Regions from separate parts of the Pseudomonas huanghezhanensis genome, predicted to be linked through region 2. Evidence: predicted binding sites of a transcription regulator. Region 2 holds the regulator's gene; each other region holds the start of a gene.
What was found. Region 2 encodes FliA, which starts transcription of late flagellar genes. Its sites were predicted from a motif close to CTAAAGTTTNNNNNNNNNNNGCCGNTAA; they were not measured.
Positions count from the first base shown of each region.

Region 1: OYW20_RS14820 (methyl-accepting chemotaxis protein) is a predicted target of FliA. The motif match lies at 1,793-1,820, and genes of this name have one in related genera.
Region 3: OYW20_RS24115 (methyl-accepting chemotaxis protein) is a predicted target of FliA. The motif match lies at 2,667-2,694, and genes of this name have one in related genera.

Region 1 covers NZ_CP113949.1:3,318,206-3,322,501, reverse strand. The annotation lists gene OYW20_RS26315 (methyl-accepting chemotaxis protein) at 26-889, shown strand; partial or broken gene OYW20_RS14825 (DUF4113 domain-containing protein) at 1,534-1,752, shown strand; gene OYW20_RS14820 (methyl-accepting chemotaxis protein) at 1,908-3,497, shown strand; gene OYW20_RS14815 (putative bifunctional diguanylate cyclase/phosphodiesterase) at 4,080-4,296, shown strand, end outside.
Region 2 covers NZ_CP113949.1:1,986,735-1,991,030, reverse strand. The annotation lists gene OYW20_RS08885 (chemotaxis protein CheA) at 1-558, opposite strand, end outside; gene OYW20_RS08880 (protein phosphatase CheZ) at 680-1,468, opposite strand; gene OYW20_RS08875 (chemotaxis response regulator CheY) at 1,488-1,862, opposite strand; gene fliA (RNA polymerase sigma factor FliA) at 2,128-2,868, opposite strand; gene fleN (flagellar synthesis regulator FleN) at 2,865-3,698, opposite strand; gene flhF (flagellar biosynthesis protein FlhF) at 3,817-4,296, opposite strand, start outside.
Region 3 covers NZ_CP113949.1:5,327,679-5,331,974, forward strand. The annotation lists gene OYW20_RS24095 (TraX family protein) at 1-527, opposite strand, end outside; gene OYW20_RS24100 (threonine aldolase family protein) at 642-1,682, shown strand; gene OYW20_RS24105 (cell division protein ZapA) at 1,865-2,167, opposite strand; gene OYW20_RS24110 (hypothetical protein) at 2,164-2,397, opposite strand; gene OYW20_RS24115 (methyl-accepting chemotaxis protein) at 2,763-4,296, shown strand, end outside.

The DNA.
Region 1 (4,296 bases), 1.3 Mb from region 2:
TGCCTTGCTGAGTGCATTGGATAAAATGCAGAAGAATCTTCGCGTCACAGTAAGAGAGATTGGCGGTGCTGCTGACCAACTTGCCTCGGCATCTGAAGAGCTGAATGCAGTCACGGAAGAAAGCTCACGTGGCCTGACGCGGCAGAATGATGAGATTCAGCAAGCGGCAACAGCAGTGAATGAAATGACCGCCGCAGTCGAAGAGGTTGCCCGAAATGCGACAGGCGCTTCTGAAGCTTCTGAGCAAACTAGTCGAAATGCTTTAGAAGGGCGTGATCAAGTCCGTAGCGCTGTTAATTCTGTGGCTGCAATGGCGGACGAAATTGAGAACTCAACCGGCAAAGTTGAAGTTCTGGCAACTCGCGTTAAAGAGATTACAAAGGTGCTTGAAGTAATCAGGGCCATCGCGGAGCAGACCAATCTACTTGCTTTGAACGCAGCTATCGAAGCAGCACGGGCAGGGGAGCAAGGTCGGGGTTTCGCAGTTGTAGCTGATGAGGTCCGTGCGCTTGCCCATAGAACCCAAGCGTCCACGGCGGACATCGAGTCGATGATGCAACAGGTACGTTTGGGCGCTGAAGAGGCCGTTCTCGCGATGAATAAAAGTAAAGCGTTGGCGGCCGATACGCGGGCGCAGTCCATTGAGGCCGGCCAGGCCCTTGACCGCATCACCGATGGCGTTTCAATCATCAACGAAAAGAACCTGGTGATCGCGAGCGCTGCTGAAGAGCAGGCTCAAGTTGCACGAGAGGTTGACCGTAATCTGGTCAATATTCAGGACCTGTCCGTACAAACGGCAACGGGGGCACATCAAACTAATACCTCGAGTTTAGAGTTGTCGAGATTGGCGACGTCATTTGGCGTGCTGATTAGCCGATTCAAAATCTGATCAGACGAGGTCATTAGCCACCATTAATACCGTAAGGTGCGATCCACGCTTGGCGTTAGCGACAGCGTTACGGTCTTCCCAAACACAGAACGCCAGATGTTTCACATCAGGCATCCTCAGGTCAACACATCAGGGTTAATGCTGGAGAGTAAGGCCGTGGGTTAGGATTTAGGTGCGAACCTGCTGTTGATAATATCTTTCAATTTCACCACTCGCTGATTCAGCGTTCTCGCCACTACATCCTCAAAGCACTCAAACAGATGAGTCTGAAGTCGCTTCCGGTTACCACAAAATAACCGAGCACATTCCCGTAGCAAACGCGACAGAAATAGGGACTGTGCTCATTGCGAAGATACCGTGCAACGGATACCAAGCGAAGCACCCAGTAGCCGCTACTATGGCAATCCATCCTGTATGCAGGTGTAACGGTAACCTCAACGTCCAATGGTATTAGCGATTGCCATGACCAGCAATCCCGTAAGTATTCCTGCACCCACGGTAGCAATGCTGCCGTTCTTTTGGCCGAATTGAGTCTTGCGGTCCTCTTCGGTGACACCCATGGCGCGAAGGCAACTACCCAACGAATGCTTTGAGGTCGTGAATCCTGATGGAGCTCCGGCACGCCGGTCTCCTGATGGATCTGTCAGCCAGGAGAGTCCACCGATGACCTTGTCGCGGTATTGCAACCAGGCGCATCGGGCAAGGTCATGGGCGTGCTGGACGAGATCAACGGTCGATGGGGGCGGGGCTCGCTGCGCTCAGGTAGCGTTCCCAACAACCCGAAATGCTCAATGCGCCACGACTTCATGAGGCAGAGCGATACCACGAAGGTGGATCAGCTCTGGACAGTGAAACCCAAGTAGTTTGGGTTCGGCAGAACGCCGTGGGTGGGGGGCTACTTCACTCAAGCTTTGCTTTAGTTTGCCGACAATTCCTAAGCGAGCAAAAAATCGATCAACGCCAGGAATTTGTTGCGATGAGAAACCTTAAAGTATCAGTACGCGCAGCACTCAGCTTTATGTTTATCGCCTTGTTATTGGTTGCCCTGGGTGGTATTTCCGTTTGGAAAATGGGGGAAGTCCGCGAGACTGCCAGAGCTCTTCAAGACGATGCATTCGCCAGCGTGGTGGTTGCCGACCGAATTAATTCCGCGATGCTGCGCCTGAGGCTGGAAGTCCGCCGACTGCTGTTCAAGACCGATTCGCAAGACATTGCCACGTCGATCAGTACGATAGCCGCGCTTGGCGAGGAATTAAAAAAGCAAATCAAGCTCTATGGCCCTTTTGTTTCAGGCGAAGATGCGAATCCAAAAGAAGTGCAATTGTTCAAGGTCATGTCTGACAACACTGAAAACATGCTGGTTGCATTTGACGAAGTGAGCTCACTTATGCGGCGAAACGAGCCGACTAAAGCGCTGGCTTATCTAGGCTCCAATGTGACTCCTGTTACACCTGTTCTTGACGAAGCCGTGAGCGGACTTGTTCAACTGAACATTGATGAGGCGGCAATCTCCGGAAAAGAATCTGAGGATTCGTATCAAAGTGGTTTGACGTTTATTGTTTTTATAATCACAGCTGCATTGCTGGCGACTGTGATTCTGGCCGTACTGTTTACCAACAGTATCGTTACACCCTTGCGCGACATGTTGCTTATCAACGAAACAATCGCTAAAGGTGATCTGCGCAGCGTGATTAACGTTACAGGCAAAGACGAATTTTCCGACCTGATGCGCTCTACCCAAATCATGCAAAACAATTTGCGCGATACTATCAAGCTGATTGGGGATTCCTCCACTCAACTGGCGTCCGCTGCCGAGGAAATGAATGCGGTCACCGAAGAGTCCAGTAAAGGTTTACTTCGCCAGAATAATGAAATCGATCAGGCAGCCACCGCAGTCAATCAAATGACCGCTGCGGTCGATGAAGTGGCGCGTAACGCTGCTAGCGCGTCGGATGCGGCTAAAGCCTCTGATCAATCAGCACGTACAGGAGCGGCGCGGGTAACGAGCACGGTCAGCGCCATCGAGAAACTAAGCAAGACGGTGCAGAACACCAGTGTCGATGTAGAGCGTCTGGCAGTTCAATCCAAGGACATTAGCAAGGTGTTGGAAGTCATTCGCACGATTGCCGAACAAACCAATCTCCTGGCATTAAATGCGGCAATCGAAGCTGCACGGGCGGGTGAGCAGGGACGCGGTTTTGCTGTAGTGGCCGATGAAGTCAGGGCTCTGGCACATCGCACCCAGACCTCGACTCAGGAAATCGAACAAATGATCGGCGATATACTCAAGGGCACTGCTCAGGCCACCAAGGCCATGAGTGAAAGTTGTGAGCAGGCCGATGGCACCCTCAGCATCGCTCATGAAGCAGGTGCCGCGCTGACCCTGATCGCGAAAGCAATCAATGAAATCAACGAAATGAACCTGATGATTGCTACCGCATCGGAGCAGCAGGCGCAGGTCGCCCGTTCAGTCGACGGCAACCTGATGAGTATTCGCGATCTTTCTATTCAGAGCGCAACGGGGGCTAATCAGACCGCCGCAGCGAGTTCCGAGCTTTCACGCCTTGCTGTGGACATGAGCAAACTGGTGGGAAGGTTTGCGCTCTAGCGTTAGCGTCGGCCAATTTTTCGGTTTTCTACGTAATCACACCAGCCGAGCCAGAGCTAGCAACCTCGCGGCTTTATCAGGCCATTCCCACACCTTGCTCTCAGACGCGATTAGGTTGATGAAAAAACTGCTTTGGAAGCGGTAGGCCGGGTTTGTCGACCTGGCTTCATAGATAGCAGAGCGGAGGTAGTTCTGCTTAATCTCTGTCAGCGCGATGGTTACCCAGAGGATCTTTCCACCGTTTCGCAGGCCGCAGCTACCGACAAGGTTGTTAAAACCCTATCGCTTATTCGGGGCAATAAAACAGTCTGGGTAATCCTGGCGTGGGTGTGCGCTTCATGCCTGGCATGCTGCTCGCTGAGAGATTTCTACAGATATCCGTTTTTTTGACGATACAGCTTATGAACTGCTCGAAACAGCTGCCAATACGTTGCCGACAGGTGTTGAAATGTACAGAATTTTCCTTTTTTTTTATGATATGAGCATATTTTTGCAGTTTATTTTCATCGGTGCTGAAGTAGCAACGATCCATATCAATCGCTTCGCATTCTATGTGCGGTCAGCTTTAAGCGATTACGTCAAATGAGTACCTACCCAGTAAGTGATAATGATGAAGAGCGCATTCAGATTTTGAATGCTTTCGCGCTGATGGATACGCCACCTGAGCACGAATATGATCAGATCGTCCAAATGGCATCTCGGATTTTTGATGTACCCATCGTTCTGATTTCTTTAGTACACCGCGACCGACAATTCTTCAAAGCACGTGTTGGCCTCGATGTGTGCGAAACGGGTCGTG
Region 2 (4,296 bases):
CACCGGCGTTACCGGCGCTGCACTGAGTGTCGGGGCACCGGCCGCCTGGGCCTTGACCGCATTCAGCGAGTCCAGCAGTTGTTCGAATTCGTCGTCAGTGATGTCATCGGATGGCGCTTCAGCCACTGGTTCGACCTCAACCGGAGCGGCCGCGACTTCATCGGCAGAAGCAGGCTCTGCCAGACGTGCCAGCGCTGCCAGCAGCTCTGGCGTTGCCGGGGTGACTTGAGTGCGCTCACGCACTTCACCGAACATACTGTTGACGGCGTCAAGCGCTTCAAGGACCACGTCCATGAGTTCGGCGTCCACTCGACGCTCGCCTTTGCGCAAGATGTCGAAGACGTTTTCGGCGATGTGGCAGCATTCAACCAGCTCATTGAGTTGGAGGAAGCCAGCGCCCCCTTTTACAGTGTGGAAACCGCGAAAAATTGCATTGAGCAGGTCCGCATCGTCCGGTCGGCTTTCCAGCTCGACCAACTGCTCTGACAACAGCTCGAGAATCTCGCCGGCCTCTACCAGAAAATCCTGAAGGATTTCTTCATCGGCGCCGAAGCTCATTGGGGGGGTGCTCCTAAAATTAACCGTCAACCGATCCAGGTCTTGCGCTGAGTCGCCAGTGGCAGAGCCTGATGCGGTCAAACAACACGCAGCAGGCTCATAACCTCTTCTTACTGAGAACCTAGAAACCCAGGCTGGATAGCAGATCGTCTACATCATCCTGACCGGATACGACGTCTTCACGTTTATCGGCATGAATCTGCGGACCTTCACCCTTGGAATGAAGTTTTTCTTGTTCTTTTTCCTGACGGAACACTTCCTGGTCATGTTCGATGCCGGCAAAGCGATCGACCTGACTGGCCATGAGCACCAGCTTGAGCAGATTGCTCTCCACTTCGGTCACCAACTGGGTGACGCGCTTGATCACCTGACCAGTGAGATCCTGGTAATCCTGGGCCAGCAAAATGTCGTTGAGGTGGCCGGCGACTTCATGGGTCTCCGTCTCGCTGCGCGTCAGGAAAACATCGACACGTCGCGCCAGATCACGAAATTCATCGGCACTGATCTCGCGACGCATGAAGCGCCCCCAGTCGACGCTCAATGCTTTTGCGTCAGCCGTGAGTCCGTGCATCAGCGGGGTGCTTTGCTCGACCAGATCCATCGTGCGGTTGGCAGCGTTCTCAGTCAGCCTGACCACGTAACCAAGACGTTCGGTGGCATCAGTGATCTGCGAGACTTCCTCGGCTTGCGGCATGTGCGGGTCAATCTGGAAATTGACGATTGCACTGTGCAGCTCGCGCGTCAGCTTGCCGACTTCCTGATACAGGCCTCGGTCGCGGGTCTGGTTAAGCTCATGGATAAGTTGCACGGCTTCGCCGAATTTGCCTTTTTCAAGGCTCTCGACCAGCTCCTGTGCGTGTTTCTTCAGGGTCGACTCAAAGTCACCCATTGACGAATCTTTGGAATCCATAGCGCCCTCGCAGCGAACATCAGCTATTGACGCGCTCGAATATCTTCTCGATTTTTTCTTTCAGAACTTGCGCCGTGAAAGGCTTGACCACATATCCGTTAACGCCTGCCTGAGCAGCTTCGATGATCTGCTCACGCTTGGCTTCAGCGGTGACCATCAATACCGGCAGACTGCGCAGACGCTCATCGGCACGCACCTGACGCAACAAGTCGATACCGGACATGCCAGGCATGTTCCAGTCAGTGACCAGAAAGTCAAAGGAGCCGCTTTGCAGCATGGGCAATGCGGTCATGCCGTCATCCGCTTCGGCCGTGTTGGTGAACCCAAGGTCACGCAACAGGTTTTTTATGATCCGCCGCATCGTTGAGAAGTCATCAACGATGAGGATTTTCATGTTCTTGTCCAATTCGACCTCCAAGCAGTCTTTAACGCGTCCAGCACCTGGACGCGCGTTCAATCAAAACCGGCACAGTTCCTTGACCGGGCTGTACGAAACGACGACGGGCTTGGCAAATCAACAGACGTGAAGTACGGCGCGACGCACGCGATATGCGCCTGTGCTGACCGGCTCCAGCCTTGTCTCTCTTGTTTCCCACGAACGCTCTGCACAGCCGGCTTTACAGGCAACACGGACCCAAAAAGGTCCGCCGCGTTGCCTGTCAACGCGCTCGCCACTCTCCCAAACGCCCTCGCAAACGAGCTGCGCACTGGCTATGTAACTGACTGACACGCGATTCGCTGACCCCCAGGACCTCACCGATTTCCTTGAGGTTCAGCTCTTCGTCGTAGTACAGCGCCAACACCAGCCGTTCACGCTCTGGCAGGTTGGCAATGGCATCGGCCAACGCGCTCTGGAAACGCTCGTCTTCCAGATCACGCGACGGCTCGAGCGACTGGCTTGCGCCGTCCTCGTGCAGCCCTTCATGTTCGCCGTCCTGCAGGAGGTCGTCGAAACTGAACAATCGGCTGCCCAAGGTATCGTTCAAAATCCCGTAATAATCATCGAGACTCAATTGGAGTTCGGCCGCAACCTCGTGATCTTTAGCATCACGACCTGTTTTTGCTTCAATTGCCCGAATCGCGTCACTGACCATGCGCGTATTGCGATGCACCGAACGCGGCGCCCAGTCACCTTTGCGCACTTCGTCGAGCATCGCGCCGCGGATACGAATCCCGGCGTAGGTCTCAAAACTCGCGCCTTTGGTGGAGTCGTACTTGGTCGAGACTTCGAGCAGACCGATCATGCCGGCCTGGATCAGATCTTCGACCTGCACGCTGGCTGGCAGACGCGCCAGCAAGTGGTAGGCGATCCGCTTGACCAGAGGCGCGTAGCGCTCGATCAGCTCGTATTGGGAATCACGGGATGATTTGCTGTACATGCGATACCCACTTGCTGTCATGACACAGGCCCCGCGCTGGTTTGATGCACCAGACGTTCGACGAAAAATTCCAGATGCCCGCGCGGATTGGCCGGCAACGGCCAGGTGTCCACCTTCTGCGCAATGGCTTTGAACGCCAGTGAGCATTTGGAGCGCGGGAACGCCTCATACACCGCACGCTGCTTCTGCACAGCCTTGCGTACGCACTCGTCGTAAGGCACGGCGCCGACGTACTGCAAAGCAACGTCGAGGAAGCGGTCCGTGACCTTGGTCAGCTTGGCGAACAGGTTGCGGCCTTCCTGCGGGCTTTGCGCCATGTTGGCCAGCACGCGGAAACGGTTCATGCCGTGGTCGCGGTTGAGCAATTTGATCAGCGCGTAGGCATCGGTGATCGAAGTCGGCTCGTCACACACTACCAGCAATACTTCCTGGGCTGCGCGTACGAAGCTGACCACCGACTCGCCAATCCCGGCAGCGGTGTCGATCACCAGCACGTCGAGGTTGTCGCCGATGTCGCTGAAAGCCTGAATCAAGCCGGCGTGTTGCGCAGGCGTCAGGTGAACCATGCTCTGCGTGCCCGACGCCGCCGGTACGATGCGGATGCCGCCCGGGCCTTGCAGCAGGACGTCACGCAGCTCGCACCGGCCTTCGATGACATCGGCCAGGGTGCGTTTAGGGGTAAGACCCAGTAGAACGTCAACGTTGGCCAGACCCAGATCGGCGTCCATCAACATGACGCGGCGACCAAGCTCGGCCAGTGCCAGTGAGAGGTTCACCGACACGTTCGTCTTGCCTACGCCGCCTTTACCACCGGTCACTGCGATAACCTGTACGGGATGCATGCTGCCCATGTTAATTGTTTACCTTGTCTTGCTTAGACCTAAGCCACATGTCGGGCTGCACGTTCGTTGTTTGAACAATGCCTGGCAGACCATCTAGGTGGGTGTATTCCAGTGTCATATTCTTCACCTAACCCACACGCTTGCCTGGGTTGTGATAAAGATCCGCAAACATATCAGCCATTGCTTCCTCGCTCGGCTCCTCCTGCATCTGCACGCTGACCGCTCGACTCACCAACTGGTGCCGGCGCGGCAAATGCAGATCATCCGGTATCCGTGGACCATCGGTGAGATAGGCCACAGGCAACTCGTGACTGATCGCCAGGCTCAACACCTCTCCGAGGCTGGCGGTTTCGTCGAGCTTGGTCAGGATGCACCCGGACAGGCCGCAACGCTTGTAACTGTGATACGCCGCCGTCAGCACCTGCTTCTGGCTGGTGGTGGCGAGTACCAGATAATTGCGCGACTTGATGCCACGCCCTGCAAGGCTTTCGAGCTGCATGCGCAGTGCTGGATCGCTGGCTTGCAGGCCTGCGGTGTCGATCAGCACCACGCGTTTGCGCAGCAGCGGCTCCAGCGCCTGAGCCAGTGACTGGCCCGGATCGACGTG
Region 3 (4,296 bases), 2.4 Mb from region 2:
AGACAAACAGCGCCTGGGACAATGGCCAGCCAGATTGAACGCTGCAAGACCAGCAAAAACGCCAGCGGTAGCAACACGCCAAAAAACCCGAACATCAAATGCTCGCTGAACAGCACGCCTGCCAGCAACGCGAAGCCGCCGGTCATCCTCACGGGGAACGAGCGTCCCACCCAGCCCTGGGCCACTAACAGGCCGAGCGCAAGTGTCGGCAGCACGTTTAAGGTGTAGGCCTCGTCCGTCATGAACAGTCGATAAGGCACTTCCGCTACAACGGCGAACACCACAAGCCACGTCAGATACTTCCACTGCACGCGAGGCTGAATGGCATTCGTGCGGCTGCGCGCCAGGTTCACCGCTATCGCCAGGCAAAACCAGGGAAACGCAACGCGACCCGGCACATACAGCCAGTCTGCGTACCAGCCGACGTAGCGCAAGTGGTCCATGACCATGCTCAGCATCGCCAGCCACTTGAGCAGGTCCAGTGCTTTGTCCCGAGCCCCGGCCATCGGTAAATTCGAATCCGTCATGCCGCTCCGTCAACCACTCTTTGATGATGTAACCGCAAGGCCTGATAACAGCGCATGACCGACAGCCCTGTTGTTGGGTAAAGTCGCAGCCTATTCGATTACAGGGAACCGGCCATGACAGACCAAAGCCAGCAGTTTGCCAGCGACAACTATTCGGGCATCTGCCCCGAAGCCTGGACGGCGATGGAGCAAGCCAACCAAGGCCATCAGCGTGCCTACGGCGACGATCAATGGACCGCCCGCGCTGCAGATCAATTCCGTCAATTGTTCGAAACCGACTGCGAAGTGTTTTTTGCCTTCAACGGCACAGCGGCCAATTCCTTGGCCCTCTCATCACTGTGCCAGAGTTTTCACAGCGTCATCTGCTCGGAAACCGCCCACGTTGAAACCGACGAATGCGGCGCGCCAGAATTCTTCTCCAACGGCTCCAAACTGCTGACTGCCCGCAGCGATAACGGCAAGCTGACGCCGGAATCGATTCGCGAAGTGGCGCTCAAACGCGCCGATATCCACTACCCCAAACCGCGCGTCGTGACGCTGACCCAAGCCACTGAACTCGGCAGCGTGTACCAGCCCGACGAGTTGAAAGCCATCAGCGCGACGTGCAAAGAACTGGGTCTGAACCTGCACATGGACGGCGCGCGCTTTGCCAACGCCTGCGCGTATCTGGAGTGCTCACCTGCTGAGTTGACCTGGAAATCCGGTGTCGATGTGCTGTGTTTTGGCGGGACTAAAAACGGCATGGCGGTGGGTGAAGCCATCCTGTTCTTCAACCACAAGCTGGCGGAAGACTTTGACTACCGCTGCAAACAGGCAGGGCAACTGGCGTCGAAGATGCGCTTCCTGTCTGCACCGTGGGTTGGCTTGCTGGAAAACAACGCCTGGCTCAAACATGCCCGCCACGCCAACAGCTGCGCGCAACTGCTGGCTGATCTGGTGAAAGACATTCCCGGCGTGGAACTGATGTTCCCGGTGCAGGCCAACGGCGTCTTCCTGCAGTTGTCGGAAGCGTCGATTGCTGCGTTGACCGCCAGGGGCTGGAGGTTTTACACCTTCATCGGCAACGGTGGCGCACGCTTCATGTGCTCGTGGGACACCGAAGAAGCGCGCGTGCGAGAGCTAGCCGCCGATATACGCTCAGTGATGAGCGCCTAACCGGATATCCCGGACATCTGCTGACGGATCGCATCTGGGTGGGAGGGGCTTGCTAGCGATATGGGTGCATCAGTCAGCACATTATTGTCTGAACAAACTAATCGCGAGCAAGCTCCCACCCACGAGCAATGTGAGGAATTCCAGTTATCCAGTGGATTCCGGGTCAGAGCCAAGTCACCGATTCAAACCTGCCCGATGGCCTTGGAAATCACTTCAACCGTCGCGCTTACCTGTTGCTGGCAGCGCTCGAGTTCTTCAGCGTGCCGCTGCTTGAGCTCGACCTGTTTTGAGCAAAGATTCAGCGCCGCCAGCACCAGTAAACGGTCGCCAATCAATGTCGGGTAGTTGCGCTTGGTTTCGGCCAGTGCCGACTTGAGCATAATCACTGCATCAGCCAGCGCCTGCTCTTGACCTTCCGGGGCCTTGATCGAGTAGTCGTTGCCCAGAATGGACACGACGTTCACCCCTTCCTTGCTGATGATCATGCGCTCACGGCGCTGCTGCGGGTCGCGCGATCAACCAGCGCCTGAATACGCGCGGCGGTGGCGCCGTGCTTGTCTTCCTGCTCCATCAAACTCAACTGCAGGCTGTCGTTGTCATCCTTGGCTTGTGCCAACTCGGTGGCGAGCTGTGCGTTCGTGTTTTGCAGGTCCTGGTTCTGCTGTACCAAGTCACTGACAAGCTGTTCCAACTGGCTAAGGGATGCTTCCAACATTTTGATTTCTCAAGCTAATTTCAACGGGCGCGTACGATAAAGAAAACACGCTGCACACACCACAAGCATCAGGACCTGAATCACGATTATCTTGCCCGGCCAGCGTTGTTCGATCCTTCACTGACGAATACGCGTAAGGGCCCTGTTGACTGCGATTTCGCCCTCTTGTTCCTGCTGTTCGTCAGAACGATGTCGTTCGTGCGTCAGGATAATCGCCATTTCAGTCCTGCGGCAAAGGCGCGCAGCCCACTGATCAGGGCAGTCATTGGCTCAAGTGTTAGGCACCGCGACCGATAACGAGGGTAATCCTCGCTTCTCAGTTGTCCCGTCGCACGCAACGCGCGCTTCTCCTTTCAGGAATCGACATGTCCCTACGTAATATGAATATCGCCCCCCGGGCGTTCCTTGGCTTTTCCGTGATTGGGGGGCTGATGCTGATTCTGGGCATTTTCGCGCTGCTGCAAATGGGCAAGATCAATGACGCCAGCGAAGTCATCACCAATGACGCCGTGCCCGGCATCAAGAGCCTCGACAAACTGACGGAGACTAGCATCCGTATGCGTGTGCTGTCCTACCGTTTGCTGGTCAACCGCGAGCCGGATATTCAGCAGAAAACCATCGAGCTGTTCGCGTCGCGCAATAAACAGCTCAACGAAGCCCAGGCGGACTACGAAAAACTGATCTCAAGCCCTGAGCAGCAAACCTATTACAGCCAGTACAAGCAGTTGCTTGAGCAATACCGCCAGCTTGAGTCGCGGATGATTTCGCTTACGCGTGCGGGCAATCTCGATGACCTGCGCAACATGCTGAACAACGACCTGTTGAGCAACTCGGACGCGATGAACGTCGTGCTGGCCAAGCTGATCGACATAAACACCAAGCAACTGTACGACGCCAACAAGGACGCCAAGGATCAGTATTCCAGCGCCTTCACGATGGTCGTCGGGTTGCTGATCATTGCCAGCATCCTGACTGTGCTGTTTGCCTGGCTGCTAACCAACAGCATTACCCGTCCTATCGCTGCTGCGCTGCACGCCGCCGAGGAAATTTCCGAAGGCGACCTTACCCGCACGATCAAGGTCGATGGCACCGACGAGGCAGGCCGTCTACTGGGCGCCATGCACAAAATGCAGTCCAAGCTGCGTGACACCCTGCAGCGTATTTCAGGTTCGGCCACCCAGCTGGCATCGGCTGCCGAAGAGCTGAACGCAGTCACTGACGAAAACGCCCGTGGCATGTCGCAACAGAGCAACGAGATCGAACAGGCCGCAACCGCCGTCAACCAGATGACCAGCGCCGTGGAAGAAGTTGCGCGTAACGCCGTGAGCACCTCGCAAGCGTCGAAAAGCGCGACCTCATCGGCCAGCGACGGCCGTGACCTGGTACAGGAAACCGTCAGCGCCATCGAACGCATGAGCGGCGACGTGCAAAGCACTGCGCAGTTGATCGGCAATCTGGCGAACGAGTCCCGTGATATCGGCAAGGTGCTGGACGTGATTCGTGGCTTGGCGGATCAGACCAACCTGCTGGCGCTGAACGCGGCCATTGAAGCAGCCCGTGCGGGCGAAGCCGGTCGTGGGTTTGCGGTGGTGGCCGATGAAGTAAGGGCGCTGGCGCACCGCACTCAGCAATCGACCAGCGAGATCGAGCGCATGATCGGCAGCATTCAGGGCGGCACCGAACAGGCCGTGAACTCAATGCGCAGCAGCACCGAGCGCGCTGAGTCGACGCTGAGCATCGCCAAGGGCGCAGGCCTGGCGCTGGACACCATTAACACCGCGGTGGTTGAGATCAACGAGCGCAATCTGGTGATCGCAAGCGCCGCTGAGGAGCAGGCTCAAGTGGCACGGGAGGTGGATCGCAATCTGGTGAACATCCGCGATCTTTCGACCCAGTCGG